Regions from separate parts of the Arthrobacter sp. Y3221160 genome, predicted to be linked through region 3. Evidence: predicted binding sites of a transcription regulator. Region 3 holds the regulator's gene; each other region holds the start of a gene.
The links. The regulator HrcA, encoded in region 3, represses chaperone genes, less so after heat shock. The targets are predictions, from matches to a motif close to TTNGCACTCGNNNNNNNCGAGTGCNAA.

Region 1: a site for HrcA is predicted at 6,988-7,014, ahead of groL (chaperonin GroEL). Genes of this name have one in related genera too.
Region 2: a site for HrcA is predicted at 7,971-7,997, ahead of groES (co-chaperone GroES). Genes of this name have one in related genera too.

What each region holds. Positions count from the first base shown of each region.
Region 1 is NZ_JBNHHU010000002.1:752,034-762,719, reverse strand. It holds gene AC5RWG_RS16440 (sialidase family protein) at 1-685, shown strand, start outside; gene AC5RWG_RS16435 (threonine/serine exporter family protein) at 824-2,452, shown strand; gene AC5RWG_RS16430 (siderophore-interacting protein) at 2,550-3,437, opposite strand; gene AC5RWG_RS16425 (uracil-DNA glycosylase) at 3,737-4,492, opposite strand; gene AC5RWG_RS16420 (DUF3263 domain-containing protein) at 4,663-4,971, shown strand; gene AC5RWG_RS16415 (LytR C-terminal domain-containing protein) at 5,032-5,679, shown strand; gene AC5RWG_RS16410 (cold-shock protein) at 5,954-6,160, shown strand; gene AC5RWG_RS16405 (TM2 domain-containing protein) at 6,257-6,781, opposite strand; gene groL (chaperonin GroEL) at 7,176-8,804, shown strand; gene AC5RWG_RS16395 (DUF4031 domain-containing protein) at 8,890-9,810, opposite strand; gene AC5RWG_RS16390 (RNase H family protein) at 9,926-10,686, shown strand, end outside.
Region 2 is NZ_JBNHHU010000001.1:1,316,008-1,326,693, reverse strand. It holds gene AC5RWG_RS06030 (hypothetical protein) at 97-303, opposite strand; gene AC5RWG_RS06025 (glutamate--cysteine ligase) at 390-1,538, opposite strand; gene AC5RWG_RS06020 (THUMP-like domain-containing protein) at 1,628-2,890, opposite strand; gene AC5RWG_RS06015 (hypothetical protein) at 3,046-3,240, shown strand; gene AC5RWG_RS06010 (maleylpyruvate isomerase N-terminal domain-containing protein) at 3,326-3,925, shown strand; gene AC5RWG_RS06005 (iron ABC transporter ATP-binding protein) at 4,000-4,758, opposite strand; gene AC5RWG_RS06000 (iron chelate uptake ABC transporter family permease subunit) at 4,755-5,762, opposite strand; gene AC5RWG_RS05995 (ABC transporter permease) at 5,755-6,783, opposite strand; gene AC5RWG_RS05990 (siderophore ABC transporter substrate-binding protein) at 6,836-7,786, opposite strand; gene groES (co-chaperone GroES) at 8,131-8,427, shown strand; gene groL (chaperonin GroEL) at 8,561-10,165, shown strand; gene guaB (IMP dehydrogenase) at 10,419-10,686, shown strand, end outside.
Region 3 is NZ_JBNHHU010000001.1:430,263-440,758, reverse strand. It holds gene lepA (translation elongation factor 4) at 59-1,912, shown strand; gene hemW (radical SAM family heme chaperone HemW) at 1,960-3,189, shown strand; gene AC5RWG_RS02050 (TetR-like C-terminal domain-containing protein) at 3,131-3,763, opposite strand; gene AC5RWG_RS02045 (DUF4188 domain-containing protein) at 3,819-4,304, shown strand; gene AC5RWG_RS02040 (DUF4870 domain-containing protein) at 4,361-4,783, opposite strand; gene AC5RWG_RS02035 (DUF3097 family protein) at 4,893-5,735, opposite strand; gene hrcA (heat-inducible transcriptional repressor HrcA) at 5,882-6,895, shown strand; gene dnaJ (molecular chaperone DnaJ) at 6,969-8,102, shown strand; gene AC5RWG_RS02020 (16S rRNA (uracil(1498)-N(3))-methyltransferase) at 8,105-8,932, shown strand; gene AC5RWG_RS02015 (GerMN domain-containing protein) at 8,956-9,957, opposite strand; gene AC5RWG_RS02010 (PhoH family protein) at 10,236-10,496, shown strand, end outside.

The DNA.
Region 1 (10,686 bases), on a different contig from region 3:
CTGCCAGGACCCGCTGCTGCCCCGCAACGTGGTACTCAGCCTCTCTCGGGACAACGGGCACTCGTGGCCGCACAAGCTCACCGTTTACGGGAGCGGTGCCAGCGGGCCGGCCGCGGTGCGGCTGCCGGACGGCCGCATCGGGGTGCTGTACCAGCGGCAGGGCGGACGCGAGATCGTCTATGCCACCGCAGATCCGGGGCGGCTGCTGGCGGCCTGGCCGCGCGGGGCCGTCACGGCCCGGGACGACGACGACGCGGCGGGGCCGGGCCCCGTGACCGGGCCGCTGCCGGTGCCCAAGGACTACCCGCTGCGCTTCGACATGGTGCTGGAGGAGATCCGCAGCCCGGCCGGGGGCGGGCCGGCGCCCGGCCACCGCGCCGGGGACGTGCTGGTCTTTGCCGGGCGGGCAAAGATGCTGGGACCGCAGCACCTGAGGGTGAGCCTGGCCGGCGGGTTCGACAACGCCGCGGATTTTCCGCCCCAGGACCTGGGCCCGGGCGGAGAAGCCCGCTACCTCCATCCTGTCCGCACGGTGACGCGCGCCGACGTCGCGGCCGGAGGCCTGACCGTTTCCTTCTCCTGCACCGCGGTCCCGGCGGACGAACCTCCCGGCGGCGCCCCGGTGGCGAGCCGCACGCGGGAGTTCAGCATCGACGTCGTCAGCGGTGAAATCCGCGAGACGTGACGCGCGCCTCGGCACCATCCCGGCGCCCTCCCTGCGAGGTGTGCAAGGATTTAACCCGGGATCAACGAGCGCCGCCCGGCGGTGGCGGAGACGCAGAACGGAGAGGGATTGCAGGACAAGGACCCAGACCAGGAATCCATGTCACCCATGACTCCGCAGGCGGGAATGCTGCCGATCATCAAGCCGAAAAACATCCCGGCCAACGACGCCGGCCGCGGCTCCGGCACCGGACGCGCCGGTTCGGCCGCAGGACCCCAGAGCACCCACCCTCCGGTGCCGCGTCCGACGGACCGGCCGGTAGCCAAGCAGGTCAAGCCCGTTCCCAGCGGCACCGCGCCGCTGCCCGCCTCCGCGGCAGCCTCGCGCTCGAACGCGGCGGCCCGCCGGATGCTGCGCAAGCTCGTGCAGGGCGAGGCCCCGCCCACCGCGCCGATGAGCATCGTCGAGAGGCTGGCCGGCAGCCCCTACGCGAACCCGATGATCCAGACGGCCGGGGTCGATGCCTCCGCCCGCATCACGCTGGACTTTGCCCTGGACGTGGCGGAAACCATGTTCCGCTACGGGGCCGGCGCGCTGGAGGTGGAAACCAGCATCATCGCCGTGACCGCGGCCTTCGGGCTCAGCGACATCGACGTGGACATCACCAACCAGTCCGTGGTGATCAACTACGCCAAACCGGACACGATTCCCATTACCGTGATGCGGGTGGTGCGGTCCTGGACCAACAACTACGCCGGCCTGTCCCTGGTGCACGAACTGGTCACCGACATCGTCAACGGCGGGGTGGGGCGCAGCGAGGCGAAGGAACGGCTGCAGGAGATTACCTCGCGCCCCAAGCCCTTCGCCCGGTGGATGGCCATCGCGGCCGGCGGCGTGTTCTCCGGCTTCATCATTGCCTTCCTCGGCGGCAGCGTCTTCGCGGCCCTGGTGGGCGGCATCTCCACCGTGCTGATGGGTTTGGTCGGGCGGAAGCTGAGCAAATGGCGGATGCCGGACTTCTTCATCACCGGCATCGGCGCCTGCCTGGCCACCGTCATGGCGCTGCTGTTCTGGACGCTGCACGTGCCGATGAGCCCGTCGCTGGTGATCGCCGGCGGCATCCTGTTCCTCCTGCCGACCGGTCGGCTGGTCTCCGCCACCCAGGATGCGATCAACGGCTTCCCGGTCACCGCGTCGGGACGCTATCTCTCGGCCTTCTTTACCTTCGCTGCGATTGCCGCCGGCGTCGCCGTGGGGCTGGTGGGCGGCTCGATGCTCGGCGTCAGCCTGCCCGAAGTCTTTGTGGAGGGCCAGGGCCAGTACCCCTACGTGGTGCGGGCGCTGCTGCTCGTGGTGTCAACCATTGCCCTCAGCATGACCGAGCAGACCAAGCTGAACATGCTGCTGCCCACGGCCGCCGTCGGGCTGGTCGGGCTGTTGATCTACGATCTCGCGGTGTGGGCGGGGATCGGCGACCGGATCGGCCCGGCCGTCGGGGCCGTGGTGATCGGGTTCCTCGGGCGCATCGTGGGCCTGCGGATGGGCTCGCCGCAGCTGGTGGTGGCGGTGCCGGCCGTGCTGTTCCTGCTGCCCGGGCTGTCCGTGTTCCGGTCGATCTTCGAGTTGACCGTCAACTCGGAGGCGCCGTTCAACGGCATCCTGGGGCTGTTCGGTGCGCTGACGGTGATCCTGGCCATTGCCGGCGGTACCGTGCTCGGCGACAACCTGGCCAGGCCGTTCACCAAGGGGCTGGGCTCGAACGAAAACCGGCGGGCCCGGCGCCGCTGAGGACGCCGGATCCGCCGGGTGCGGGATGGGTTGCCCGGCGCCGGGGGCCGGGGCGGGCGTCGGGGGATGGGCGCTCGGAGCCCCGGATGATCCCGGCTCAGGCCGGGTAGTTCTCCGGGAAGATCTGGCCCGCCGGCGTGCGCTTCTCCGCCTGGAAGGCGTCTTCGGCCCGGCCGTAGGCCCAGTAACCCGAGATGGAGACCTGATCGCGGGACAACCCGTGGTCCTTGAACAGGACATCGCGCAGGGACTTCACCTCGTCGCGCTCGCCGTGGACGAATGCATCCACGCGGCCGTCGGGCCAGTCCAGGCCGGCTATGGCGTCGCGCAGCAGGGTAGCGGTCCCGGGCGTTTGGCCGCGCCGGAACAGCCAGTGGATTTCCAGGTTGGCGGGAGCGCCCAGCTCCTGCACGTCCGCCTCGGAATCCACTTCCAGGAAGGCATGGCCGCGCGCGTCCGGGGCCAGTGCCTCAATGGCGGCGGCAACTGCCGGCAGCGCCGCGTCGTCGCCGGCCAAAAGGTACCAGTCGGCGTCGGGATCGGGCCGGTACGCGCCACCGGGTCCGTTGAACATCATCCAGTCGCCCGGCTTGGCCCGCGCGGCCCAGGGGCCGGCGAGGCCTTCGTCGCCGTGGACCACAAAGTCGACCACTACCTCGCGGGTGTCGCGGTTTAGCCGGCGCACGGTGTAGGTGCGGGTGACGGGCAGCTTGTCGGCCGGAAGGGTGTCCTTCAGCTCCGCGACGTTCACCGGAAGCTCCACATCCAGCGCGGGGTCCAGGAAGATGATCTTGATGTACTGGTCGGTGGCGTCCTTGGCGGCAAACCGTTCGGCGAACGAATCGAAGGCCTCGCCGCCGGCGTAGACCCGGACCATGTGCTGTGAAATCCACTCGGTGCGCGTCACCTGGAGATTCGTCTGCACCCGCGGCGGCCGAGCGTTCCGTCCCGCACGGGCGGGGGCTGCTGCCGGTTGTGTCTGCATCCTGCACTACTCCTGACGAAGGGAAACTCCTACTGAGGAGAACCTAATTCACCGGTCGGGTAATCCCAATTTGCGGATGGTAAAGGTCACACGCGCGCCCAGGAACGCACGGACCCCCACCGCGAACCGCTTGGCCTCAGCGGTCCGGGCAAGGTCCCAGCTGTCCACGTTTGGCCGAAACTGTCCATGTCTTGGAAACCGTTGAGGCCTTGACCTGCGGCGACGCCGGAGCCGCGCGCAAAACATGGACAAAACGTTCCGGCGTCTGCCAGCCAGCAGCCCACCCGCCCAGGCCCGGCTCAGCGCAGCTCCCAGTGCACGGGTTCGGCGCCCTGGGCGGCCAGCAGTTCGTTAACCCGGCTGAAGGGCCGCGACCCAAAGAATCCGCGGGAGGCCGACAGGGGGCTGGGGTGCACGGTCTCGATCCGCGGCACCTGCTCCAGTACCGGAGCCAACTGCTGGGCTTCGCGGCCCCAGAGCAGTGCCACCAGCGGGCCGCCGCGCTGGGCCAGCGCCCGGACCGCGAGTTCGGTGACCTGCTCCCACCCCTTGTTGCGGTGGGAGCCGGCCTTGCCCGCCTCCACGGTCAGTGCGCGGTTAAGCATCAGCACGCCTTGGTCGCTCCAGGCGCTCAGGTCTCCGTGCTGGGGCGGCCGGATGCCCAGGTCCATCTGCAGTTCCCGGTAGATGTTGGCCAGGCTGCGCGGCAGCGGACGCACGTGCCGTTCGACGGCGAAGGCCAGTCCGATCGAGTGTCCCGGCGTGGGATAGGGGTCCTGGCCGACGATCAGGACCTTGACCTTGGACAGCGGGCGCTGGAACGCCCGCAACACGTTGGCCGGCGCGGGCAGCAAGGTCTTTCCGGCGGCGCGCTCGCCGTCGAGGTAGGAGGCCAGATCCCAGAGCAGGGGTTCGGCGGGGGCGAGCACCTCGGCCCACTCGGGATGAATCACGGCGGAGAGCTCCCGGGGGGAGGCAAACGGGTACGGGGCGCCAAGGTCCGCGGCAGGCGGGTGGGCTGGCAGCGGAAAGAGGGCACCGTCGTCGTAGTTCACAGTTCCATCTTTGCGGAAACCACCCGCCGGCCGGCAATCAGGTCGCGCACGCCGCTCGCTCGGCCGTTCGGGACGGGCCACGGGGCGGTGAATGACATGCCTGTGATTCGCCTTTATCATGGGGGAGGTATTGATAGCTGTCAGCAAGTACTAGGAAGCGCAGGTGTGTTGTGGCGGGTTCGGCCGAGGCCAGTGCCTTTTCACTCGAGGCCGAGGTTGACGACGCCAGCCCGCTGAGCGAACGCGACCAGCGCATGCTGGCCCTGGAGCGGCAGTGGTGGAAGTACGCCGGAGCCAAGGAGCAGGCCATCCGCGAACTGTTCGACATGTCCGCCACGCACTACTACCAGATCCTGAATGCGTTGATCGACACCGAGGATGCGTTGGCGCACGATCCGATGCTGGTGAAGAGATTGCGTAGACTACGTACGTCCCGCCAGCGCGCGCGCACTGCTCGCCGGCTGGGCACCGACGCCTAGAACCGGGGCGGCCTGGTAGGCCGGTTTCCGTTTCGCCACCACAAGGATGCACTGAAAGCGATGAGCAAGTACCCCCGGGATGAGTTCGACCAGGTCCCCGAAACTTCAGACCGCCACGGTGTGCACCGCGCACGGATGGCGACGCCGAAGTCCAACGGCCTGGGCCTGATCGTCCTGGCCGCGGTACTGGCGTTGGCGGTTGGCGCCCTGTCGTTCTTCGTGCTTCCGCTGCTAGGAGGCGGGGGATCTTCGACCCCGGCCGCTGGCCAGGCCGCCCCCGCGGCCAGCGTTTCGCCCACGCCAACGGCGCAGGAAACCGAAACCGCCGAGCCGGAAGCGACCGCCACCGCGAAGCCGACCGAGGAGGCAACGGAAGAGCCCACCGAGGAGCCGACCGAGGAGCCGACCGAGGAACCCACGGAAGAGGCCGCGGCGGTCAACAAGCAGGACCCGGTGATGATCCTCAACGGCACCGGCGTGACCGGGCTGGCCGGAACCGTGTCGCAGCGGGTGCAGGCGGACGGCTGGTCGATCGCGGTCGTGGACAACTGGGGCGGTGCCCCGCTCGCCGGCTCGGTGATCTTCTACAACCCGGGCCAGGAAGCCAACGCGCGGGCCCTCGGACAATTGCTGGGCATCAGTGCGATGCAGGAAAACGGCAACGTCTCGCAGTACGTCACCGTGGCGCTGGGACCCGGCTACCAGTAAGGCATTCTCCTCGCCGGGCCGCCACTGTGGCATTCGCCAGGCCGGACCCCCAATAGGCCGTGCGCCGGGATTGCGCGCCGGCCGGGCCGCCAATCGCCCGTAGCACCGTAGCCCCATTACCCATGCGGAGCGGCCTCAAAGCGGAATTTCGGTTACGCCTCAATAACATTTAGGTGTGCGGTAGCTCACTTCACCCCGCTGCGCGGTTAAGGTGAAACCATCCTGCCGCTGAACCGTACACGGCAGGCTGGAACTACTGAGTATGGAGAACGCTATGGCGCTGGGAACCGTCAAATGGTTCAACGCGGAAAAGGGCTACGGCTTCATCACCGTGGACGAAGAAAATTCCGATGTTTTTGTCCACTGGTCCGCTATTCAAATGGATGGTTACCGTTCCCTCGATGAGGGGCAGCGCGTAGAGTTCCAGATCGGCCAGGGCCAGAAGGGTCCGCAGGCAGAAGAGGTCCGGGTCGCCCCGTAGCAGACCCGCAATGACGACGGCGGCGGAGGCTGGAGTGCCTCCGCCGCCGGTTTCGTCGCGCCGGTTTCTCGCGCCCGTTCCGTCGCGCCGGTCGGGTTATTCCTTGAGCGGGATCCCGCGGGCGTCGCGCTTGAACGGCTCTGCCCCGACCAGGATCATGATGCCCTCGACGAACCCCCAGACGGCGCCGAAACCAAACGTCAGGAACGTGACGACAATCTGCACCACGCCGATGGCGACGTGGCCCAGATAGAACCGGTGGACGCCCAGGCCGCCCAGCAGGATGCCGAGCAGCCCGCCGATCAGCCGGGACTTCTGTTCCGGATAGTAGTAGCCCGGGGGAGCCCCGTAGTACTGCTGCTGCCCGTAGGGCTGGCCCGACTGGCCGGGCTGCGCGTATGGCTGTCCCGGGGCGCCGTACGGCTGCTGGCCGAAGGGCTGCTGGCCCGGGGCGGGCTGCTGTTGCCCCGGAGCCCCGTAACCCGGCTGGCCGGGCTGCGGGTATTGCTGTCCCGCTCCGTCGTACGGCGGCTGTCCGCCGAGCGGCCTCGTCGGGTTGGTGCCCGGTGCCAGGGGCTCGGTGGGGTTACTGGTGTTCTTCTCGTCCGGTGATTCAGACATGGTTCTCCGACCTTTGCCCGGTGCCGGGCCGATTGTTCGCGTGCGCTGTCTTGCCTGCCAATCTACGCGGGAGGGGCCTGTCGTTTCCATGGGGGTCCACCCTGATTGTTGGCCCGGGGGTGCTCAGGGGGATCTCGGCCGGAGAAGCGCGTCATCCGGCAGGCCCAACAGCTTGCACTCGACACCTGCGAGTGCTAATTATTGAGTTAGCACTCTCGCGGGCTGACTGCTAAGAAAGCCCGTAGGGAGTGAAACCCGCCACCTCGGTGAGGTGAGCGGCGCGGCGTACCGAATCCGCCGTCGTCGTGAGCCGTCCGTCGCGGGCACCGCAGGTGGCCAGCAGCCGTCAAAAGCTGCGTCCAGTGTCTATTGTCCAGAAGGGACGTAAGCCGCTATGGCAAAGATCATTGCATTTGACGAAGAGGCCCGCCGCGGCCTCGAGCGCGGACTCAACACCCTCGCTGACGCCGTTAAGGTAACCCTCGGCCCGCGTGGCCGCAACGTCGTGCTCGAGAAGAAGTGGGGCGCCCCCACGATCACCAACGATGGTGTTTCCATCGCCAAGGAGATCGAGCTGGACGACCCGTACGAGAAGATCGGCGCCGAGCTGGTCAAGGAAGTCGCCAAGAAGACCGACGACGTCGCCGGTGACGGCACCACCACCGCCACCGTCCTGGCCCAGGCCCTGGTCAAGGAAGGCCTGCGCAACGTTGCTGCCGGCGCCGACCCGCTGAGCCTGAAGCGCGGCATCGAGAAGGCTGTTGACGCCGTCACCACCGAGCTCATCGCTTCCGCCAAGGAAATCGAGACCAAGGAACAGATCGCCGCTACCGCGTCGATCTCCGCCGGAGATCCGCAGATCGGCGAGCTGATCGCCGAGGCCCTGGACAAGGTGGGCAAGGAAGGCGTCGTCACGGTCGAGGAGTCCAACACCTTCGGCCTGGAGCTGGAGCTCACCGAAGGCATGCGCTTCGACAAGGGCTACCTGTCCGCATACTTCGTCACCGACGCAGAGCGCCAGGAGACGGTCCTCGAGGATCCGTACATCCTGATCGTCAACTCCAAGATCTCCAACGTGAAGGACCTGGTTGGCATCCTGGAGAAGGTCATGCAGTCGGGCAAGCCGCTGCTGATCATCGCCGAGGACGTCGAGGCCGAGGCCCTGGCCACCCTGATCGTGAACAAGATGCGCGGCACCTTCAAGTCCGTGGCCGTCAAGGCTCCGGGCTTCGGTGACCGCCGCAAGGCCATGCTGGCCGACATCGCCATCCTGACCGGCGGCCAGGTCATCGCCGAAGAGGTCGGCCTCAAGCTGGAGAACGCCACCCTGGACCTGCTGGGCCAGGCCCGCAAGGTGGTTGTCACCAAGGACGAGACCACCATCGTCGAAGGTGCCGGCGAAGCCGACGCCATCGCCGGGCGCGTCAACCAGATCCGGGCCGAGATCGAGAACTCCGATTCCGACTACGACCGCGAGAAGCTGCAGGAGCGCCTGGCCAAGCTGGCCGGCGGCGTTGCAGTCATCAAGGCCGGTGCCGCAACCGAGGTCGAGCTCAAGGAGCGCAAGCACCGCATCGAGGACGCTGTCCGCAACGCGAAGGCTGCCGTTGAGGAAGGCATCGTCGCCGGTGGCGGCGTGGCCCTGATCCAGGCCGGCGCCAAGGCGTTCGCCAACCTCAACCTCGAAGGCGACGAAGCAACCGGCGCCAACATCGTCAAGGTTGCCATCGACGCTCCGCTGAAGCAGATCGCCCTCAACGCCGGCCTGGAGCCGGGCGTCGTGGCCGACAAGGTCCGCGGCCTGGCCGACGGCCACGGCCTGAACGCCGCCACCGGTGTCTACGAGGACCTGCTGGCTGCGGGCGTGAACGATCCGGTCAAGGTGACCCGCTCTGCCCTGCAGAACGCGGCCTCCATCGCCGGCCTGTTCCTGACCACCGAAGCCGTGGTCGCCGACAAGCCGGAGAAGGCCGCTCCGGCCATGCCGGGCGGCGACGAGATGGGCGGCATGGGCGGCTTCTAAGCTTCCCCGCCACAACCTCGGCCTGACAGCAGGCCACGGTTCAGCGAGGCGCGGTTCCCGTCATGGGAGCCGCGCCTCGCGGCCTTTATCCCCTTTCCGCAGCGAGCCAGTCGGGCCTCTCGTGCCAGGCTTCCAGCTCGGCCGAGAGGTTGTGCCGGGCACGCTCCAGCCACTTCTCCCTGGCCGCGGGGGTCCGGTAGAGCGGATCCAGCGCCAGCAGACCGCGGACGACGGCGGTGCGCCCGGCGGCGAAGTCGGCGTCGGGCACGTGCGCATAGTCTTTGCGGACGTCCCGGACATAGCTGCGGTACTCCGCCGGCGATCCGCCGAGGACGGACAGGTCGGCGTCGCACAGCAGGGCACCGGTTAGATCCTGCGGGCCGGGCGAATGGATGGCCGTGAGCAGGACCAGCCGAACCACTTCGGCCGTCTCCTCGCCGCTGCAGCCCGCCGTCGGCAGGCAGGCAGCCGCGAGATCAGCCGATTCCTGTTCGTCGACACCGGGCCGGCCGTTGTAGACGGCGTCATGGAACCAGGCCGCCAACCATACTGCCCGCGGCCGGGGAACGGAGCCGGCCGGGGCAGTGAGCTGTTCCAGCGCCTCCAGGACAGCCAAAAGGTGGCCGGGGCCATGGTAATGGCGGTGCGGTTCTCCCCAACGGTCCAGCAGGTCTCGGCCGAGGTCCTCGTGTCCGGGCAGCAGCTCGTTCCACCGGCGGAGCAGCACCCTGCGCAGCCTCTCCGGGCGCTGACGGGCCGGTACCCGCAACCCGCTCGCCTGCAACCGGCGGGTCAGGTCACCGGCGCTGACTTCGACGGCACCCAGCCTGACCAGCTCGGCGTAGCGGCTGGCCGGCACATCGTAGTGGTCCCGGTCGAAGGCCCGCTCGCGGATCCCGGCTGCCGCGGCGAAGCGGTGCAGCTCGGCCAGCGACGTGTCGGAGACCAGATGGGAAAAGTGGGTGCCATGCGCGGGCCAGAGCGGAGGATCGATGAGTATTGCCACGTGCCCAGCCTAGGGCCAGGAATGTCTGCCCCGCGCCCGCCCTAGGGCCAGGAATGTAGGCCACGTGCCCCGCGCACGGACAGGAACGGTGGTCGGATCTGAAAAGATGGAGATCATGACTATCACTGCTGCCGCCGATGGCTCCGCGCTCGGCAACCCCGGACCGGCTGGCTGGGCCTGGTACATCGACGACACCGCGTGGGCTGCCGGGGGCTGGCCGCACGGCACCAACAACCAGGGCGAGCTGATGGCCGTGCTGGACCTGTTCCGGGCCACGGCGCACCTGCCGCAGGAACACCTGCGCGTGTTGTGTGACAGCCAGTACGTGATCAACTGTGTGACCAAATGGATGCCGGGCTGGAAGCGGCGGGGCTGGAAGAAGGCCGACGGCAAGCCGGTGCTGAACATCGACCTGCTCAAAGACATCGACGCCGCGATCAAGGGACGCAGCTACGAGTTCGAGTGGGTGAAGGGCCACGCCGGACACAGGCTGAACGAAGCCGCCGACGAACGCGCCCGAGCGGTGGCCCTCGCCTTCCAGAACGGCACCGGCGCACCGGCCGGCCCGGGCTTTCCCGGCGGACCGGGAACCTCCGGCAGCGCCGTCATCGGATCGGCGCCGGGTGCCGCCCGCCCGGGAACCACCCCGGCTGCCGCCGCCCGCCCGGGGAATACCCCGGCTGCCGCCGCCCGTCCGGGAAACACCCCGGCTGCCCGGCCGGCGGCCGCAGTCGTGCCGGAACCCGATCTTTTTTCCGAGTTGGAAGACTTCGCCGATTCGTCCGCGGTCGGGGACGCCGCGGAAGAGCTGGTGGTGCGGCTCGAGAGGGAGTTGCTCAGCCCCGCCGTCCGGGCTGACTACGGGCGCCTGGCCGT
Region 2 (10,686 bases), 890 kb from region 3:
AGCTTCACACGCCCGGCAAGCAACGGTCAAGGCCCCCAGGCGTCCGGGAGGCCCGCGCCCGGGAGACCGTGCTGCCGGAGACCGGCGTGGCCGGTCCTAGGCGCCGTCTTCCGGGTCCCGCGGGGAGGCCGGTTCCTTGTCCCCGTCTTCCGCCCGGTCCTCGGGCCCGCGGTCGACGTCCGGTTCGATGGCGGCAGCCAGGCCGGCCGAGCCGGCGTGCGGCGGCGCGTCGGAATCCTGCTCCGGATCCGGGGCGTCCGCCTGGTACAGCGCCTCGTCGTCAGCGTGCTTGTCCCCGGCCATGCCCAGCCCTTTCCCGCATCCGGCTCTGTATCCCCTGGGGCAGAGCCTACGCCTGTTCGAGACCAAACGGGACCGGTTTCCGGCTCTCAGTTGCTCCCGCGAAGCTGACTGACCACGTCGAGGACGACGGCGCGCAGGTCGCCGCCGTGTTCCGCGGCAACCCTGCGCTGGCGCTGGTAGCCGGCGCCGGCTTCGAGGATCTTCTCCACGTCTGCCAGTTCGTCGCTGCAGCCAAGCTTTCGGGCGACCGGTTCCAGCCGGTTCAGCACGTGTTCGCGCAGGTGCTCCGTGACCGGCATTTCCTTGCCGGCGGCGTTGAGGATGATGATGGCGTCCATGCCGTAGCGGGCGGCACGCCACTTGTTCTCCTGCACGTGCCACGGCGGCATGGTGGGGATCGCCCAGCCGTTGTCCAGCGCGGTGGAGAACTCGTCCACCAGGCACTGCGTCAGCGCGGCCACGGCCCCGACGTCCTGCAGGGTGGACAGCCCGTCGCACACCCGCATCTCGATGGTGCCCAGCGCGGGAACCGGCCGGATGTCCCAGCGGATCTCGCTGATCGTGTCGATCACCCCGGTGGTGAACATGTCCTCGACGTAATCCTCGTACACCGCCCAGCTGGGGAACTGGAACGGCAGCCCCGCGGTGGGCAGCTGCTGGAACATCAGCGCGCGCTGCGAGGCGTAGCCGGTGTCCTCTCCCGCCCAGAAGGGGGAGGAGGCGGAGATCGCCTGGAAGTGCGGGAAATAGTTGACGAGCCCGTCCAACACCGGCAGGGCCTTGTCCCGGTGGTCCAGGCCCACGTGCACGTGCACGCCGTAAATCACCATCTGGTGCCCCCACCACTGGGTACGGTCGATCAGCTTGGCGTACCGTTCCTTGTCGGTGACCGGCTGCAACCGCGGCGCGGCAAACGGATGGCTGCCCGCGCAGAAAAGCTCCACCCCCATCGGGTCGGTGACGTCGCGGACGGCCGCCAGGGCGCTGCTCAGGTCCGCTTTGGCCTCGCGGACGGTGTTGCAGACGCCGGTGACCAGCTCCACGGTGTTCAGCAGCAGCTCTTGCTTCACGTGCGGGTGCTCGTCATCGTCCCGCAGCTCCGGATGCCCGGCGCGGACGGCGTCCAGCACCTGCTCGGCCACCGAGACCAGTTCGCCGGTCTGGGCATCCACCAGCGCCAGCTCCCACTCAACCCCGAGGGAGGATTGGGCGGACCGTGCGAAATCGATGTACAAACGTTGCTCCGTCTTTGGCTGGACCGGCTGCCGCCGGAGGTATGCGTCTGCTGGGGCCGCGGGGCCAGACACAGCTTGATTCTAGTGCGTCAGGGCCTGGCGCTGCGCTCGCGGCTGCGGGCGCCGGCGGCGGGAACGGGCTCGACGACGATGGCGATCCGGTCCTCGCCGACCCTCGTCAGCACCAGGGTCGCCTTGTTCGGCCCCTTGCCGGAACCGGTCAACAGGGTCTTGCGCAGCTCGTCCGGTGCAACCGACGTGCCGCGCTTCTTGATCTCCAGCGTGCCGATCCGGCTCGCCTTCACCCAGGCCTTGAGCTTCTTGACGTTGTACGGCTTGACCTCCAGCACGCGGTACGCCCGGGCGAACGGCGATGGCTGCAGGTGTGGGGCGCAGATGTAGGCGATGTGCTCATCCAGCAGGTGCCCGCCCAGCCCGCGGGCCAGGTCGGCCACCAGCCCGGCGCGGATCACGGCGCCGTCGGGCTCGTACAGGTACCCGGCCGCCGGTCCGATCGCCACGTCCTGGTTGGCCGGGTCGTAGCCGACGGCGCTGGTCAGCTCGGCGGTGCCGCCGGCTCCGGTGACCAATGCCGCCCGCCGGATGCCCGGCCGCGCCAGCCGGTTGAACCACAGCGCCGCCTCGACCACGTCGCCGTCGACGGATACCCATTGGGCCTCGCAGTTGTCGGGCAGCGCCTCATGGGGAATCCCCGGGCCCAGCTTGACCCCCACCGGCATTCCCCGGTCGGCCAGCCCCTCCACGAAGGACAGCGGCGGAGAAAACGCCTCCGGGTCGAAGATGCGGGTGGTGCCCGAGGCCGTCGTCGTCCGCCGCGCCGGGTCCAGCCACACGCCGTCGATCCCGGTGAGGTCCAGTCCCTCCGCATCGGCATTGACCACGGTCGCGGTCGGCCATGGCATCAAGTTGATGGTGGCCACCGCGGCGGTGGTCTCGTCCCGTTCCACGGCGGTGACTCTGCGGTCCAGGCTGGCCAGCGCCATGGCGTCCGCGCCGATTCCACAGCCCAGGTCTGCGACGTGCTCCACCCCGGCGGCCTGGAACCGCCGCGCGTGCAGGGCCGCGATGTTCAGCCGTGTGGCCTGTTCCAGCCCCGCCGTGGTGAACAGCATTTTCTCCGCGAACGGACCGAACTTCGCCTTGGCCTTCGCACGCAGGCGGGACTGTGTCATGGCGGCTGAGACCAGTTCGGGGGAGTGGCCGGCCTTGCGCAGCTCGGTGCCGGTGTGCAGGCTCTCCGCTTCGGAATAGGGGCCGAGCGAATTCAGCAGCTCCCAGCCTTCCGGAGTGAGAATTGGTGCAATGCTCTCGGCGTGGGTCTCGGGTGCCATGGTTTCAAGCCTAGTGCAGCGGATTCAGGCGGCGGACGCAGGCAAGCGGACCGGCCGATTCGTGGCTTAAAAGCGGCGATGGGTAGTTCTCCCCATAGCGGGATATGCTGGGACTCCGTAGGGTCGGTAAGGAAGCTTACTGTGAGGAGGCGTGCATGATGTCCACATCCATCGACGGGTACGACATTGATACAGACGCTTGCCAAGCCGAGATTGAAGCGGAACTTGGCGAGCTGATCGAAGCCGGCAACAGGGCGCACCGGGGCTGGCAGGCCCTCTGGGATGACGTCGCCGCAGGCGTCGCTGCACCTGCCCCGGGCTGGAAGCCGGAGCTGCGGCGCCTCGCCTGAACGACTCCTGCGGTCATTCCCGGCCGGACCGGTTAGGACGAAGGGGACGCTGGTCGCGGCCGCCTGCCGGCCGTAGCATGGGCGCATGATCGAATCGGCGGCAACGTTCCTGTCCGCGGGCCGGTACTTCCGCGAGGTGCTGGCAAACGTGCCGCCGACCGCATGGAACGCACCCGGGCTGGACGATTGGAGCGTCCGGACGCTCGCCGGACATACCAGCCGGGCGCTGTCCACGGTGCTGACCTACCTGGGGCGCCCCGCCAAGACTGTCCAGGTTGAATCGGCCGCGGACTATTACCTGGCCACCGGACTGGCCAATGATCCCGGCGTCACCGAACGGGCCGTGGCAGCCGGCAAGGAGTTGGGCCCGCACCCGGTGGACATGGTGGACCGGCTGCTGGCCCAGCTGGAAAACACGCTGCCGCTGACCGAGGACCGGGTCATCGAGACGGCCGCCGGCGGGATGCGCTTCAGCGACTACCTGCCCACCCGGATCTTCGAACTTGCGGTGCACACGCTCGACCTGTCCCGGGCCTGCGGCCTGGTGGCGGAGCTGCCGCGCAGCGTGGAGCTGGAAGCCGGGCGGCTGGCCATGGAGATCGCCGCCGAACGCGGCGACGGGGCGCAGGTGCTGCTGGCCCTGACCGGGCGGACCATGCTGCCCGGCGATTTCTCCGTGGTCTGACGCCGTGCCGGCCCTGCCGGCCTCGCAGGTCGAGGCCGGGACCCCGTGGCCGGCAACAACTCCGCCGTCCGGCGTCAGGCGAAGTAGACGCCGATCCTGTTGCCCTCGATCTCCTCGATGCGGATGTCGATGTCGTACACGTCGCGCAGCACGTCCGGCTGCATGATCTGTGCCGGCGGGCCCTGGTGCACCAGGCGGCCGGAGCGCATGGCGATGATCGAGTCCGAGTAGCAGGACGCGAAGTTGATGTCGTGGATGACCAGCACCACGGTCTTGCCCAGCTCATCGGTCAGCCGGCGCAGCAGCCGCATCATCTCCACCGAGTGCTTCATGTCCAGGTTGTTCAGCGGTTCGTCCAGCAGCAGGTAATCGGTGTCCTGGGCCAGCACCATGGCGATGAACGCCCGCTGCCGCTGGCCGCCGGAGAGTTCGTCCACGAACTTGTCCGCCATCGACGTCAGGTCCAGGTACGCCAGCGCCTGCTCGATCTGCACGAGGTCGGCCGGGCCCGGCCGGCCGTTGTTGTGCGGGAAACGGCCGAAGCCCACCAGGTCCCGAACGGTCAGGCGGACGGTCAGCTGGTTGTCCTGGCGCAGGATGGCCATCTTGCGGGCCAGTTCCTTGCCCGCGGTCTTGCCGACGTCGAGCCCGTCGATGGTCACCGCCCCGGCGTCCATGGGCAGCAGCCGGGAGACCATGGACAGCAGCGTGGACTTGCCGGCGCCGTTCGGCCCGATGATCGAGGTGATGCCGCCGTCCTTGATGTAGCAGCTGACGTCGTCCACCACGGTCTGCGTGCCGTAGGTCTTGGAGACTCCGGAGACGTGGATCATTTGATGGAGCCTTTCAGCAGCAGGGCGATGAACAGGATGCCGCCGGCGAATTCAATGACGATGCTCAGCGCGGTATCGAAACTGAACACCTGCTCGAGGACCAGCTGGCCGCCGACCAGGGCGATGGCGCCCAGCAGCACGGCGATGGGCAGCACGTACACGTGCCGGAAGTGCGAGCACAGCAGGTAGGCCAGGCTGGCCACCAGCAGGCCAAAGAACGTGATCGGTCCCACCAGTGCGGTGGATACGGCCACCAGGATGGCGCACAGCATCAGGACGGTGGTGACGGCCCGCCGGTGGTCCACGCCCAGGTTCAGCGCCGTGTCCCGGCCCAGCGCCAGCACGTCCAGCTGCCGGCGCATCCGCCAGACCGGGACGGTGGCCGCGGCCACGGCTACCGCGGACACGGCCAGCAGCACGCCGTCCACGTTGTTGAAGCTGGCGAAGAACAGGTCCTGCAGGATGATGAATTCGCTCGGGTCGATCAGCCGCTGCAGCAGCGAGGAGATGCCGCGGAACATGGTCCCGAACACGATGCCCACCAGCAGCATCAGGTGCAGGCTCTTGCCGCCGCCGGTGAACAGCCAGCGGTAGATCAGGAAGGAGAAGCCCACCATCAGCATCACTTCGATCACGAAGCGCACCGGCGCGCCCAGGCTCAGCAGCGCCTGCCCGCCGATCGCGAAGGTCAGCCCGGTCTGGATCAGCATGTAGAGGGCATCGAAGCCCATGATCGACGGAGTCAAAATCCGGTTGGCGGTCACCGTCTGGAACAACACCGTGGACACGCCCACGGCGTACGCCACCAGCAGCATCGAACCGACTTTGATGGCACGCCGGGGCAGGATGTAGCCGAGGTTGCCGCGCAGGTCGATGGTCATGAACACCGCCACGAGGGCGGCCGTCAGCAGGCCCAACAGGATGATCCAGGTCCGCGGCCGGACCGTGGTGAGGGTGCGGCGCTTGCGCTGCGTCAGCGCGGCGGGAAGTACCGAATCAGCCATTCTTGCGGGTCCTCAGCAGCAGGTAGAGGAAGACGGCGCTGCCGACGGCGGAGACGATCACGCCCACCGGGATTTCGTAGGGGTAGCGGATGGTGCGGCCGATGATGTCGCACAGCAGCACAAAGCCCGCACCGAAGACTGCGACCCAGGGAACCGCGCGGCGGGCGCTGTCGCCGAACGCCAGCGACACCAGGTTGGGCACCACCAGCCCCAGGAACGGAATGGCGCCGATGTTGACCACCACCACGGCGCTGATCAGCGAGACGATGACCAGCCCGAGCGTCAGGATCCGGCCGTAGTGCAGGCCCAGATTGGTGGAAAATTCCTGCCCCATGCCGGCCATCGTGAAGCGGTCCGCGCACAGGTAGCCGATCACCGCGAGCAGCGCGACAATCCAGAGGAGCTCGTAGCGGCCGCGGAGCACGCCGGAGAAGTCGCCGATCATCCAGCTGTTCAGCGTCTGCAGCAGGTCAAAGCGGTAGGCAAAGAACGTGGTCACCGCGGCGATGACGCCGCCCAGCATGATGCCCACCAGCGGCACAATGAGCGTGTTGCGCAGCGGGATCCGGCGCAGCACCAGCAGGAACAGGCCGGTCCCGGCGGCCGCGAACACGGTCGCCACGGACATCTTGGCCAACAGGGTGGCACCGGGGATCGCCACCGTGACCACCAGGATGCCCAGCGAGGCAGACTCCACGGTGCCCACGGTGGACGGCTCCACGAATTTGTTCCGCGCCATCAGCTGCATGATCAGCCCGGCAATCCCCAGCGCCGCGCCGGCCAGGATGACCGACAGGGTGCGCGGCAGCCGGCTGATCCAGAAAATGTCCCAGGCCTTCTGGTCGCCGGCCAGCAGGGCAGGCAGCGACACATCGCTGACGCCCACAAACATGCTGGCAATGGCCAGGACGACGACGGCGGTGGCCGCCCAGGCGAGCTGGGAACCGGATCCGCGGGCGCGGGAGCGTCCCGCCGCGGCTGCTGCGGCCGGGGCCGGACTGGAAATCGTGGAGGAAGCCATGGGTCGGGCCACCGCGCAGGCCGCCGGCGGGACGCCGGCGGCCGTACGGGTGCTACTTCGTGACGGCTGCCTGGACGGCGCTGATCATGGCGTCCGTATTATTCAGGCCGTAGCCCACCAGGTACCAGGAGGCCGAGTCCAGATAGGTAATGCTGTCGTTCTTGGCGGCGCTGGTGCCGTTGACCAGGTCGTTGTCCAGGACGGCCGCAGCGGCTTCCCCGGATTCGCCGACGGCGGAGTCGCGGTCGATCACGAACAGGTGGTCCGGGTTGGCCTCGGCGACGAATTCGTGCGAAATGGCCTCGCCGTGCGGGCCCTCGGACTTCACATCCGCGGCGGTCTGCACGCCCAGGACATCGTGCACGATGCCGAAGCGGGACCCCGAGCCGTAGGCCGTCATCTCGCCGCCGCTCGTCATCAGCACCAAACCGGTGCCGGCGTCGGCAGCTGCGGCCTTGGTGTCCTCGATCCGGGTGTCGATGGCCGCCAGCTTTTCTTCGACTTCGGCTTCCTTGCCGAAGATCTCGCCGAGGGTCGCGGAGACTTCCTTGAAGCTCTCGATCGGAGCGGCGGTGTCCACGCTCAGGTCGATGGTCGGGGCGATTTTGCTCAGCTCCCCGTAGGCCTCGGCGGTGCGGCCCGAGATGATGATCAGGTCGGGTGCGCCTTCGCTGATGGCCTCGAAGTCGGGTTCCTTCATGGAGCCGATCTTGGTGTATTCGTCGCCGGCGTACTGCGCCAGCGATTCGGGGAACACGGCCGCCTCCGGGACGCCGTCGACCTCGACGCCCAGGGCGGTGAGGCTGTCCAGCACCCCGAGATCGAAGGTGTAGACCGTCTCCGGGTTCACCGGCACGTCGGTGGTGCCGGAGGCGTGCTCAACGCTGATCGTCTCGGCGCCGGTGCCTGCCGCGGCGTCGGTCTGCTGGCCGCAGGCGCTCAGGGCGAGCATGGAAACGGCTGCGGTCATGGCCACCAGGCCGGACTTCAGGGGCTTTTTCACTGACTCTCCATTGTTCGTCAACGCCGTCCCGGGCGGGGACCGGCATTAGGCAACATAAACGTTTGCTATTTGCGCGCAGCTTGAAAGCTACCGGGTTAGGTTAGCCTTACGCAACTTGGCCGGTGGACGGCAGAGCCGATCTTCGTCACATAGGCGGCGGCCACGGAAGCCGGAGGGCCCGCCGCTGGCACTCGCCTTGACCGAGTGCTAATCCTTCTCATAGAGTCGCAGTTAGCACTCACCCCGTGTGGGTGCTAATACAAGGAACCGCCTGCCGGCACCGCGACGACGGCAGACATCTCCTTGGCCAACCTATTCGTAGCGCATGAAAAGGAGAGAGCCGAGTGTCGGTCTCCATTAAGCCTCTTGAGGATCGTATTGTTGTCCAGCCGCTCGAAGCAGAGCAGACCACGGCCTCCGGCCTGGTCATTCCGGACACCGCCAAGGAAAAGCCGCAGGAAGGCAAAGTTGTCGCGATCGGCCCCGGCCGCGTCGATGACAATGGCAACCGGGTTCCCGTTGACGTAGCCGAGGGTGACGTCGTCATCTACTCGAAGTACGGCGGAACCGAGGTCAAGGTCGGCGGGGAAGAGTACCTGGTGCTCTCCGCCCGCGACGTGCTGGCCATCGTCACCAAGTAAGGCCCATCAGCTGAGTCCGGCGGCTCGGGCGCGCGCAGTCGACGCCCGCAGCCGGAATCACGGACAACCGAAATGCCCCGGCTGCCTCCTCTAGCAGCGCAGCCGGGGCATTTTGCGTGAAAGGAACAAATTCATGGCAAAGCAGTTGGAGTTCAACGACGCCGCCCGCAAGGCGCTGGAAGCCGGCGTCGACAAGCTCGCCAATACCGTCCGGGTCACCCTCGGTCCGCGTGGCCGCAACGTGGTCCTGGACAAGAAGTGGGGTGCGCCCACCATCACCAACGACGGCGTGACCATCGCCCGCGAGGTGGAACTCGACGATCCGTACGAGAACCTCGGCGCGCAGTTGGCCAAGGAAGTCGCCACCAAGACCAACGATGTTGCCGGTGACGGCACCACCACGGCTACCGTCCTGGCCCAGGCGCTGGTGAAGGAAGGCCTCCGCAACGTGGCCGCCGGCGCCGCCCCCGGCGCCCTCAAGCACGGCATCGAGGTAGCGGTCGAGGCCGTTGCCGCCCGCCTGCTGGAGAATGCCCGCGAGGTCGAAGGCAGGGTCGCCGAGGTCGCCACCATCTCCGCCCAGAGCCCGGAGGTCGGCAAACTGCTGGCCGAAGCGTTCGACAAGGTGGGCAAGGACGGCGTCATCACCATCGAAGAGGGCTCCAGCATGGAGACCGAGCTGGTGCTCACCGAGGGCATGCAGTTCGACAAGGGCCTGCTGTCGCAGTACTTCGTCACCGACCAGGAGCGCCAGGAGGCAGTCCTCGAGGACGCGCTGATCCTGATCTCCCAGGGCAAGATCTCCACGGTGCAGGAGTTCCTGCCGCTGCTGGAAAAGGTGCTGCAGGCCAACAAGCCGCTGTTCATCATCGCCGAAGACATCGACGGCGAGGCCCTGTCCACCCTGGTGGTCAACAAGATCCGCGGCACCCTCAACGTTGCCGCCGTAAAGGCGCCGGGCTTTGGCGACCGCCGCAAGGCCATGCTGCAGGACATCGCGGTGCTCACCGGCGCCCAGGTCGTGTCCGCGGACCTCGGCCTGAAGCTGGACCAGGTGGGCCTCGAGGTGCTGGGCACGGCACGCCGCATCACCGTCACCAAAGACAACACCACCATTGTTGACGGCGCCGGCTCCGAGGCCGACGTAGCCGACCGCGTGTCCCAGTTGCAGGCGGAGGTGCTGCGCACCGATTCCGATTGGGACCGCGAGAAGCTCCAGGAGCGGCTGGCCAAGCTGTCCGGCGGCATCGGCGTGATCAAGGTCGGCGCTGCCACCGAGGTCGAAATGAAGGAGAAGAAGCACCGGATCGAGGACGCCGTGTCCTCCACCCGCGCTGCCCTGGAAGAAGGCATCGTGGCCGGCGGCGGCACCGCCCTGGTGCACGCCGCCCAGGCTCTGGACACCGACCCGAACGTGCTGGCGCTCGAGGGCGACGCAGCCACCGCCGTCGGCCTGGTCCGCCGCGCGCTGGCCCAGCCGCTGCGCTGGATCGCCGAAAACGCCGGCCACGAGGGCATGGTCGTTGTCTCCAAGGTGGGCGACATGGAGCTCAATAACGGCTTCAACGCCGCCACCGGCGAATACGAGGACCTCGTCGCCGCGGGCATCATCGACCCGGTGAAGGTGACCCGCTCGGCGCTGCGCAACGCGGCCTCGATCGCGGCACTGGTGCTGACCACCGAAACCCTGGTCGTCGAGAAGCCGGCCGAAGAGGACGGGCACAACCACCAGCACTAGCGCACGCCGCCGGCTGTTGGTCGGGCTTCGCCCGTCCGGAGGGGATCCTGCCAGTGCAGGGTCCCCTTCGTCGTCGTGGGGTCCGGGGTGGTGGAAGCCCCGGAGCCGGGCGCGCACGTTAGCTCCGCCACATCGGTTGCCGCGGGAAATAGTGGCCAGGGCGGAATCGTTTTAGGATGTAACCAACCCCGGAACCCGATCCCCGCTGTCGGTGACCGGCGGCCGCCACCGGTATCGCTCGAAAGGCCCTGCAGTGTCCGAAGAATTCAATCCGTTCGCTTTCGAGGGTCTGACCTACGACGACGTGCTCCTGCTGCCAGGCCCGACGGATGTGATTCCGTCCGAGGCCGATACCAGCTCCCGCCTGACCCGCCGCATCACGGTCCAGACCCCGCTCCTCTCCGCCGCCATGGATACCGTGACGGAATCGCGGATGGCCATCGCCATGGCGCGCCAGGGCGGCCTGGGCGTCATCCACCGCAACCTGTCCATCCAGGACCAGGCCGAGCACGTGGACCGGG
Region 3 (10,496 bases):
TGCTGGTCGACCCGGCCGCATTGCCGTAGCCCGCTTGTCTGAGAGTAAGGAACCATCTGTGTCACCGATGGCCCGCACCGCACCGGTGCCTGCCGCCACCGATCCGGCGATCATCAGGAACTTTTGCATCATCGCCCATATCGACCACGGCAAGTCCACTCTTGCCGACCGGATGCTCCAGCTCACCGGCGTGGTCCAGCCGCGCGATATGAAGGCCCAGTACCTGGACCGGATGGACATCGAGCGGGAACGCGGCATCACCATCAAGTCCCAGGCCGTGCGCATGCCGTGGGAGCTTGACGACGTCAGTTACGCCCTGAACATGATCGACACCCCGGGCCACGTGGACTTCACCTATGAAGTTTCCCGTTCCCTGGCAGCCTGCGAAGGCGCGGTCCTGCTGGTGGACGCGGCCCAGGGCATCGAGGCCCAGACGCTGGCCAACCTCTACCTGGCGATGGAGAACGACCTCACCATTATCCCGGTCCTGAACAAGATCGACCTGCCGGCCGCGCAGCCGGAAAAGTACGCGGCCGAGCTGGCCAACCTGATCGGCGGCGATCCGGAAGACGTGCTGAAGGTCTCCGGCAAGACCGGCGTGGGCGTCGAAGCGCTGCTGGACAAGATCGTGCGCGACCTGCCGGCCCCCACGGGCGACGCGGACGCACCGGCCCGCGCGATGATCTTCGACTCGGTCTACGACACCTACCGCGGCGTGGTCACGTATGTCCGCGTGGTTGACGGAAAGCTCTCGCCGCGCGAACGCATCCAGATGATGTCTACCCGGGCCAGCCACGAACTGCTCGAAATCGGAGTCAGCTCGCCCGAACCCACCCCCTCCAACGGCCTGGGCGTCGGGGAGGTCGGTTACCTGATCACCGGCGTGAAGGACGTCCGCCAGTCCAAGGTTGGCGACACCGTCACCAACCTGCTCAAGCCGGCAGCGGAGTCCCTGGGCGGCTACGCAGACCCCAAGCCCATGGTCTTTTCCGGGCTCTACCCGATCGACGGCACGGACTACCCGGTACTGCGCGACGCGCTGGACAAGCTCAAGCTCAACGACGCGGCACTGATCTACGAGCCTGAGACCTCCGCGGCCCTCGGCTTCGGCTTCCGAGTCGGCTTCCTCGGGCTGCTGCACTTGGAAATCACCCGGGAACGGCTTGAGGCCGAGTTCAACCTGGACCTGATCTCCACCGCCCCCAACGTGGTCTATGAGGTCACGCTGGAGGACAAGAAGGTCCTCACGGTCACCAACCCGAGCGAGTATCCCGACGGGAAGGTTTCCGAGGTCCGCGAGCCGATGGTCTCCGCGACCATCCTCGCGCCCAACGAGTTTGTCGGCACCATCATGGAGCTCTGCCAGGGCCGCCGCGGCGAGATGAAGGGGATGGATTACCTCTCCGAGGACCGCGTGGAGCTGCGCTACCGGCTGCCGCTGGCGGAAATCGTCTTCGACTTCTTCGACAACCTCAAGTCGCGCACCCGCGGCTACGCCTCGCTGGACTGGAAAGCCGACGGCGAACAGGTGGCCGATCTGGTCAAGGTGGACATCCTGCTGCAGGGAGAACAGGTCGACGCGTTCAGCGCCATCACGCACCGCGAGAAGGCCTACAGCTACGGCGTCATGATGACCTCCAAGCTGCGCGAACTCATCCCGCGCCAGCAGTTCGAGGTGCCCATCCAGGCCGCCATCGGTTCCCGTATCATCGCGCGCGAAAACATCCGCGCCATCCGCAAGGACGTGCTGGCCAAGTGCTACGGCGGCGACATCTCCCGTAAGCGGAAGCTGCTGGAGAAGCAGAAGGAAGGCAAGAAGCGGATGAAGATGGTCGGCCGCGTGGAGGTCCCGCAGGAGGCCTTCATCGCCGCGCTGTCATCGGATGACTCCAAGGACAAGGCAAAGAAGTAGCTCTGCAGTGCTTGTGACCACAACGACGACGGCGGAGGCGCGCCTCAGTGCCTAGCGTCCTTCCCGTGGGGGACCCGGCGCCGGCCGACGGCCTGCTGCCCGCTCAGGCAGCGGCAGGCGCGGAGGACCGCGCGTTCTGCCTGTACGTGCACATCCCGTTCTGCCGGGTGCGCTGCGGCTACTGCGATTTCAACACCTATACCGCCAAGGAACTGGGTTCCGGCGCGTCGCAGGATGAGTACTCGGGCACCCTGAACACGGAGCTGGAGCTGGCGGCGCGGGTGCTGCGTGACTCCGGCCTGCCCGACCGTCCGCTGGCCACCGTGTTTTTTGGCGGCGGCACACCGACCCTGCTGCCGGCGGCGGACCTGGCGTCGATGCTTCGCCAGGCCGCGGACCTGTGGGGTTTGGAGCCGGGCGCCGAGGTCACCACGGAAGCCAACCCGGACTCGGTCACGCCGGAATCACTGAAGATCCTGGCCGACGCCGGTTTCACCCGCGTGTCCTTCGGCATGCAGTCGGCCGTGCCGCATGTGCTGAAGGTCCTCGACCGTACCCATAACCCGGAACGGGTGCCGCAGGCGGTGCAGTGGGCCCGCGACGCCGGGCTGAACGTCAGCCTGGACCTGATCTACGGCACGCCGGGGGAGTCCATTGCGGACTGGGAGGCCAGCCTCGACTCCGCGATCGCCTGCGCGCCGGACCATATCTCCGCCTATGCCCTGATCGTCGAGGACGGGACCAAGCTCGCGGCGCAGATCCGCCGCGGCGAGGTGCCCGGAATCGACGACGACGACCACGCCGCCAAGTATGAGATCGCAGACGCGCGGCTCGGCGCGGCCGGGTTCGGCTGGTACGAGGTCAGCAATTGGGCCCGCACTCCCGAGGACCGCTGCCGGCACAACCTGGCTTACTGGCGCGGGGACGACTGGTGGGGAGCCGGCCCGGGCGCACACTCGCACGTGGGCGGCGTCCGGTGGTGGAACGTGAAGCACCCCGCGGCCTACGCCCAGCGGCTGGCCACGGGGGTATCTCCGGCAGCCGGCCGCGAAACGCTGGACGCCGGCACCCGCCAGCTGGAACACGTGATGCTGCAGACCCGCATCATCGACGGGCTGCAGACCCGGGACCTGGGCCCGAACGGCCGGAAGGCCGTGGCCGGGCTGATCGCCGACGCCCTGGTCGACCCGGCCGCGGCCTTCGCCGGGACGATCCGGCTCACCCTCCAGGGCCGGCTGCTGGCCGACGCCGTGGTGCGGCGGTTGCTCGAGGACTGACCGCGCCGGCCTCCAGCGACAGGCCGATCCGGTGCAGGGCCGCCTCGTAGGCGGAGTCCCAGCTCCACCCGGCAGCCGGCGCGCCCGCCAGCTCCAGCGAGACGAGCCCGTGGACCTGGCCCCACACCACGCCCACCATGGACGCGACGTCGTCGTCCGATGCCCCGGGCAGGGCGGCGGCGACGGCGGCAAACAGCGGCGCGATCGCCGGTTCCGCGGCGCCGGGCGTCGGCTGGCACGGCACCTGGCTGGCCAATGAACCGCCGAACATGAGGCCGTACAGGACCGGATGCTCCAGGGCCCACGCCCGGTAAGCCATGCCCAGCGCCTCCAGTCCGTCGGGAGCGGCGCGTTGCTGGGAGGCCGCGAAGGAGGCGAAACCGTCGTCGAGGATGGCGGTGAGCAGCTCCGCCTTCCCGCCGAAGAGCGAGTACACCGCCGTCGTCGACGTCCCGGCCGCCGCCGCGATCGCGCGGAGCGACACGGCGGGGGCGCCGTTGCGGGCGATCAGGGCCGCGGCAGTATCGAGGAGTGTGCGGCGCAGCGAATCATCGTGGACTATGGGTCTTGCCATGACCCCAGTATTCCATAACAATGTTCTGTAACACTGTTACGAAAGGAATCGGCTCATGTCGGAACACGTACACACAGGACGGTACACAGCCGATCCGGGCGGCGAACGGGTCACGGTCTTCCTCATCGGGATGCGGGCCAACCGCTGGTGGAAGATCGGCAAGGTGGCCCGCACCGCGTCAGCGATGCCGGCGATGCTGGCGCACCTGGCGGCATCGCCGGAGGCCGGCCTGCTGGGCTTCCACCAATGGTTCGGGCGCACCACGATCATGCTCAGCTACTGGAAGAGCCCGGAACATCTGCAGCGGTTCGCGTCCGACCGCTCGGCGCCGCACCTGGAACCCTGGCGGCGGTTCATGCGCGAATCGGCAGGCAGCGGGGACGTCGGCGTATGGCACGAAACGTACGAGACGGTGCCGGGGGGCCGGGAGAGTGTTTACAGCGACATGCCGCGCTTCGGCCTGGCCGCGGCGACCGCCCATGTGCCGATTGCGGCGGGGATGAACACCGCCCGCCAGCGGTTTTCCCGGCAGTCAGGGTAGGAGGGCGGCAGGGCCGGCAGGGCTAGTGGAGCGGCTGTGCGGGCCGAGTGTCAGAGCTACCGAAACAGGCGCAGGTTGTAGGCGTACCGGTAGGGAACGCCGCGGTTGCACTTGACGCCGGCAATGACGGAATAGACCGTGAGGAAGACCCAGATGGCGGCCGCGATGACGGCAAAGAGCCCGCTGACCGCCGGGATGACGATCAGCAGGTTCGCAATGATGGCCACCGCCGTGGGCGGAACCGTGAAGTTCAGGGCCTCTTTGGACTCCTGGGCGGTAAAGGGACCCCGGTCCTTGAAGATCAGGTAGATCGCCAGCGACGGGAAGCATCCCAGGATGCCGCCGAAGTGCGCCATGGTGGCCCATTGCCGGTCCTCCGAAGGGGTCAGGGGCAAAGCGGACGCCGACGCGCTCTGGTACTGCTGGCGCGGAGCGGACTTGCGCTCCGGCTGCTGCTGACGAGCAGAGTTCTCGGACACTGGACCTACCTTCGGAAAATCTTCTGACGGCTCACTTCTGTTCCTAGCCTAGCTGTTCCAGCCCGTCTCCCGGTGCATTCCGCGGGCGGGGGCGCCGGCCGTAGCCGGCTCAAACCGTCAGGAAATCAATGACTTCTTCCACCCGGCCCAGGAGACTGGGCTCCAGGTCGGCATAGGTGTTAACACTGCCCAGCAGCCTCTTCCAGCCATCGGCGATGTCTATCTGGGTCCGGTGCGGCCAGCCGAGGCCAGCGAGGATGCCGGTCTTCCAATCGGTGCCGCGCGGAACCACCGGCCACGCGGACCGCCCGATGACCGCCGGTTTGATGGCCTGCCAGACATCGACGTAGGGGTGGCCAACAATCAGTACGTTGCCCGCCGCCGCGGGCACGGCCATGGCCGCCTCGGCTATCCGCCACTCCTTGGAGTTGGGGACCAGGTGGTCCACCAGGATGCCGAGCCTGCGCTGCGGTCCGGGGGAGAAGTCCGCCACGGCCGCTGCCAAATCGTCCACGCCGTGCAGGGGTTCGACCACGATCCCCTCCACCCGGAGGTCGTCTCCCCAGACCTTCTCCACGAGTTCGGCGTCATGCTTGCCTTCGACCCAGATCCGGCTGGCCCGCGCGACCCTGGCCCGCTGTCCCTCGACCTTGACCGAACCGGAGGCCGTCCGTTGCCGGACGGGAGCCTTCGCCGCCGGCGCCGCCGGCACCACTTTCACCGGCTCGCCCTCGAACAGGAAGCCGAAACCCAGCGGGAACGAGCGGACCTTGCCCCGGCGGTCTTCCAGCGACACCAGATGCACTCCGCCGGACTTCTCCACCCGGACGACGGCGCCGACCCACCCGCTCTGTGCGTCCTCGAGCACCAGTCCCGGTTCGGCGCCGATTTCGCGCAATGCCCGGGCCTTGGGGGCGGTGAGATCCTGGGGGCCCCAGCCGTAGCTGCTCATAAACTTTAAGTCCTCTGCTGGTTGTCGTCCTCACGGCACGGCCGCCCGACAATGCTAACAACGGCGGCGACGTATTAGACTTAGCACTTGGACGTGTTGAGTGCTAACGGTCTGTCCGCAGACGAGTTGGAGACAGGAGGAGTGCAGTGAGCGAGGTCCGGAGGCTGGAAGTGCTCCGCGCCATTGTCGAAGACTATGTGCACTCGCGCGAGCCGGTGGGCTCCAAGGCACTGGTCGACCGGCACAGTCTGGGCGTGTCGTCAGCCACGATCCGCAACGACATGGCGGCGCTGGAGGAAGAGGGGCTGATCGTCGCCCCGCACACCAGTGCCGGCCGGATTCCCACGGACAAGGGCTACCGCCTGTTCGTGGACCGGATTTCGGACGTCAAGCCGCTCTCTGCCCCCGAGCGCCGCGCCATCCAGAAACTGCTGGAAGGCGCCGACGACCTTGACGATGTCATGGAACGCACCGTGCGGTTGCTGTCCCAGTTGACCAACCAGGTGGCCGTCATCCAGTATCCCCAGCTGGGTGCTGCCAAGGTGCGGCACATCGAGTTCATCCTTCTGGCTCCCAAAAGGGCCCTGGTCGTGCTGATCGCGGACAACGGCAAGGTGGAGCAGCATGTCGCGGCGCTTCCGGCGGACGTCACCGAGGATGCCCTGGCCACGCTGCGCGCAGCATTCCTGTCGGTGCTGTCCGGGAAGCCGCTGGCGGCAGTGCCGGGGCTGCTGAAGAACTCCCCGGTGCCGCCGCAGGCGGGGCCGACGGGCACGGCCGAGGCCCTGGCGTCGCAGCTTTCGCAGCTTGCCGCGGCCACGAACGAGGAGCGGATCCTGATGGCCGGCACGGCCAACCTGGCCCGTTCCACGGTCGACTTCCAGCTGAGCATCGGTCCCATCCTCGAGGCTCTTGAAGAACAGGTGGTGCTGCTGCAGTTGCTCTCCGAACTGCATCAGGACGCGCGTGGCATGTCGGTGAGCATCGGCAGCGAAAACCCCTACGGTTCGCTGGCCGAAACCTCCGTAGTGGCCACCGGGTACGGCCCGGGCGCGACGGCCAAGGTCGGCATCCTCGGCCCCACCCGGATGGACTATCCCACCACCATGGCCGCGGTGCGCGCCGTCGCACGTTATTTGTCACGGATCCTCGCCGGCTAGCCACACGCCGCGCAGTGTCCGCACCGGCCGTCGGCGCCGGTGAACCGATCCCCAGGAAGTGAAGTACTACAAGGTGAGTAACCACTACGACGCCCTCGGTGTCAGCCAGGACGCCTCCACCGAGGAAATCAAGAAGGCCTACCGCAAGCTGGCCCGCAAGCTGCATCCGGACGTGAACCCCGGCCCGGAGGCAGCCGAACAGTTCAAGCAGGTCAGCCACGCGTACGAGGTGCTGTCCGACCCGCAGAAGCGGCGCGTCTACGACACCACCGGCAACGAGAACGGCAACGACACCGGCTTCGGCGGCGGCTTCTCCGGGTCCGGGTTCGCCTTCCAGGACATCTTCGAAAGCTTCTTCGGCGGCGCCGGAGCGGGCGGCGCCGGTCCGGCCTCCCGGACCCGCCGCGGCCAGGACGCCCTGATCAACGTGCGGATCGACCTCAAGGACGCGGTCTTCGGCGTCAACAAGAAAATCGAAGTGGACACCGCCGTCGTCTGCCCCACCTGCGACGGCAGTTGCTGCCGCCCCGGCACCAGCCCGCGCACCTGCGACATTTGCGGCGGATCCGGCCAGGTCCAGCGTGCGGTCCGGTCCATCCTGGGCCAGGTCATGACCACTGCCGCGTGCGGCAGCTGCCAGGGCTTCGGCACGGTCATTCCCGACCCCTGCAACGAGTGCAACGGTGAGGGCCGCGTCCGCAGCCGGCGTTCGCTGACCATCAAGCTCCCGGCGGGCGTCGGGACCGGAACGCGGATCCAGCTGGCCGGCCAGGGTGAAGCAGGCCCCGCCGGCGGCCCGCAGGGCGACCTGTATGTGGAAATCCGCGTGAACCCGGACAAGAATTTCATCCGCGAGGGCGACGACCTGCACGTCACGCTCTCGGTGCCGATGACCGCCGCCGCGCTGGGCACCGACCTGACGCTGGACACCTTCGACGGCGAACAGGAAGTCAGCATCAAGCCCGGCACGCAGGCGGGCGAGACCCTCACCCTGCGCGGCCTGGGCGTGACCCACCTGCGCGGCTACGGTCGCGGCGACCTGCAGGTGCACGTGCATGTGGAGACCCCGAGCAAGCTGGATGCGGAGCAGGAGGACCTGCTGCGCCGGCTGGCCAGGGCCCGCGGCGAGGAATACACCGAGGGCAAGCTGGCGTCCTCCGGCACGGGCGTCTTCGCCCGCCTGCGGGACCGGCTCGGTAACCTCTAGGCGTGACCAACCACCTGTTCTTCACCGCTCCGGGCGAGCTCGACGACGTCGCTCCGGGCGACAGCTTCACCCTGGCCGGCGACGAGGCGCGGCACGCCGTCACCGTCAAGCGGATCGAACCGGGTGAAGCCGTCGATCTGGCCGACGGGCGGGGCCGGCGGCTGGTAGGGGAGGCCGTTGCCGGCACCTCAGGCAAGCTCACCGTCCGCGCGCTCCGGATCCTGCAGGAGCCGCGGCCCGACCCGGAGTTGGTGCTGGTGCAGGCGCTTGCCAAGGGAAACCGCGACGAACTTGCCATCGAGGCGGCCACCGAACTGGGCGTCGATGCCGTGGTGCCGTGGCAGGCCGAACGCAGCATCGTGCGCTGGAGGGCGGACAAGGCGGCCAAGGGCGCGGCGAAATGGCAGCTGGCGGTCCGGGCGGCCGCCAAGCAGTCGCGGCGTGCCCGCGTTCCGGAGGTGGAGCCGCTGGTGGAACGGGCCGGGCTCTGTGCCTTGATCCGGGACAGCAGGCTCTCGCTGCTGCTGCACGAGGACGCCGCAGGCACTGTGGCCGACGCCGTGGAGGGGGCCGGGTTGCGTGCCGGCTCCTCCGTCGGGGAGCGCGGCGGAAACGGCGGCGGCGCTGCCCTGCCCGGAGCCCGTACCGGCGGCGCGGGGCGCGTGCTGATGATCGTGGGCCCCGAAGGCGGGATGAGCCAGGCCGAAGTGGAGGCGATGCTCGACGCCGGGGCGGTGGCCGTGCGGCTGGGGCCGCACGTCCTGCGGTCCTCCACGGCCGGACCCGCCGCCTTGACCTTGCTCAGCGAGTTGCTGGGCCGCTGGCACTGACCACGTCGGTCAGCAGCACCGGCCTAGGTGATGGTGAAGACCTTGCTGTCCGCATTCTGCCGTTCGTCGGTCCGCCCGTCCTGGTCCTTTTGGAACACGTACAGCCGGTAGGTGCCCGGGTCCAGCTTCTGGCTGAACCGGAACTCGCCGATCTGCCCGCTGTCGGCATCGACGAGGGCCGTGCCGTCCTTGACCAGGTCGCCTTCGGACGTGTCGTCGGAGCCGGCCAGGCGGAAAATCTGCCAGCTCAGTTCCGATTCGTACGCGACGCCGCGGCCGAACACCTCCACGCGTCCGGCGGCGGTGGCACCGTCGGCCGGATCAATGATCCATACCGGGGCCGCCAGACTGCTGTTCCGGCCCATCGGCTGGCCCAGCGGCACATGGCCAAAGGCTTCGTAACCGTGATGTCCGTCCACCAGGATGACCACTTCCAGCGGATCGTCCGACGTGCTCAGCCCGGCGTTCGCCGCCGCAGCCGTGGCGGTGAAGACCAGTTGCTGCACGGCCCGTTCGGCGATGCCGGCATCCACGCGGCGGCTGAACGCGTCCGAGGAAATGTCCAGCGTGATGACCGACCCGTTGGTGATGGAGGCGCCCACCTTGCTCGCCGGGCTGAGCGGATTGAAGTAGTCCGGATCGAGGGGCTGCAGCCGCGTCAGCGCGGCCACCGCCGTCGTAATGGGATCACCCAGGTTCTCCGCCTGGCGGTATTCGCGGTACAGGAACACGTTCCCGGCATTGGTGCCCAGCCAATAGACGGGGGAGAGCTCCGAGGAGCGCAGGGTCTCGACCGGCACGCTGGAGACCAGGGGGCTGCTGGCCGAAGCGGGGTCGGTGGGATTGGGCATGGAGGTCTGTCCGCCGCCGCCACCGCCGGCGGCCTGCGGCGAGCATCCGAGCAGCACCAGCGATGAGGCAGTGACCAGGGCCAACCACGCACCGAAGCGGCGTGTTGGGACCGAGCCTGCAGGCTGCCGGAGCTGGTTGCTGGTGATGCTTTCGATCCCTTCTGACGTTGGCAATGACCGGGTTTTTGTGGGCCGAAAAGGGCTGCTGCCGCCTTTCCTGCCTCACTAGCTTGGCATACGGGAGGGGGGCTGATGGCTGCTTTAACCGGCGCTCAACCGGACTGATGCAGGATTGATGCAGGATCGATACCAAGGCGTTTTTCGTCCCCGCAGAGGACTGCGCGGCGGCTCGTGCCGTAGCATGGACTTGTACCGTCGGGACCGGATCCATTTCCGGTTACCGCCAGCAAGCGCCCACCGAAGGAGCGATGAAAGGCCACATCGGCCGGACTATGTCCCAATCACGCCTGGATGTCGATCCGCTGGGATCAAGCAGCCGTTCCGTCCATTTCGATTCGTCGGAACACATGGTCAGGGCGCTCGGCGCCCACGACGAGGTGCTGCGGGTCATCGAGTCGGAGTTCAGCGATGTGGACCTGCATGTACGCGGCAACGAACTTTCCATCACCGGCCCCGCCGACGCGGTGCAGCTCACGCTCAACGTGGTGGAAGAGATCCGCGCCCTGGCAGCGAAGGATACGAGGATCACCGCG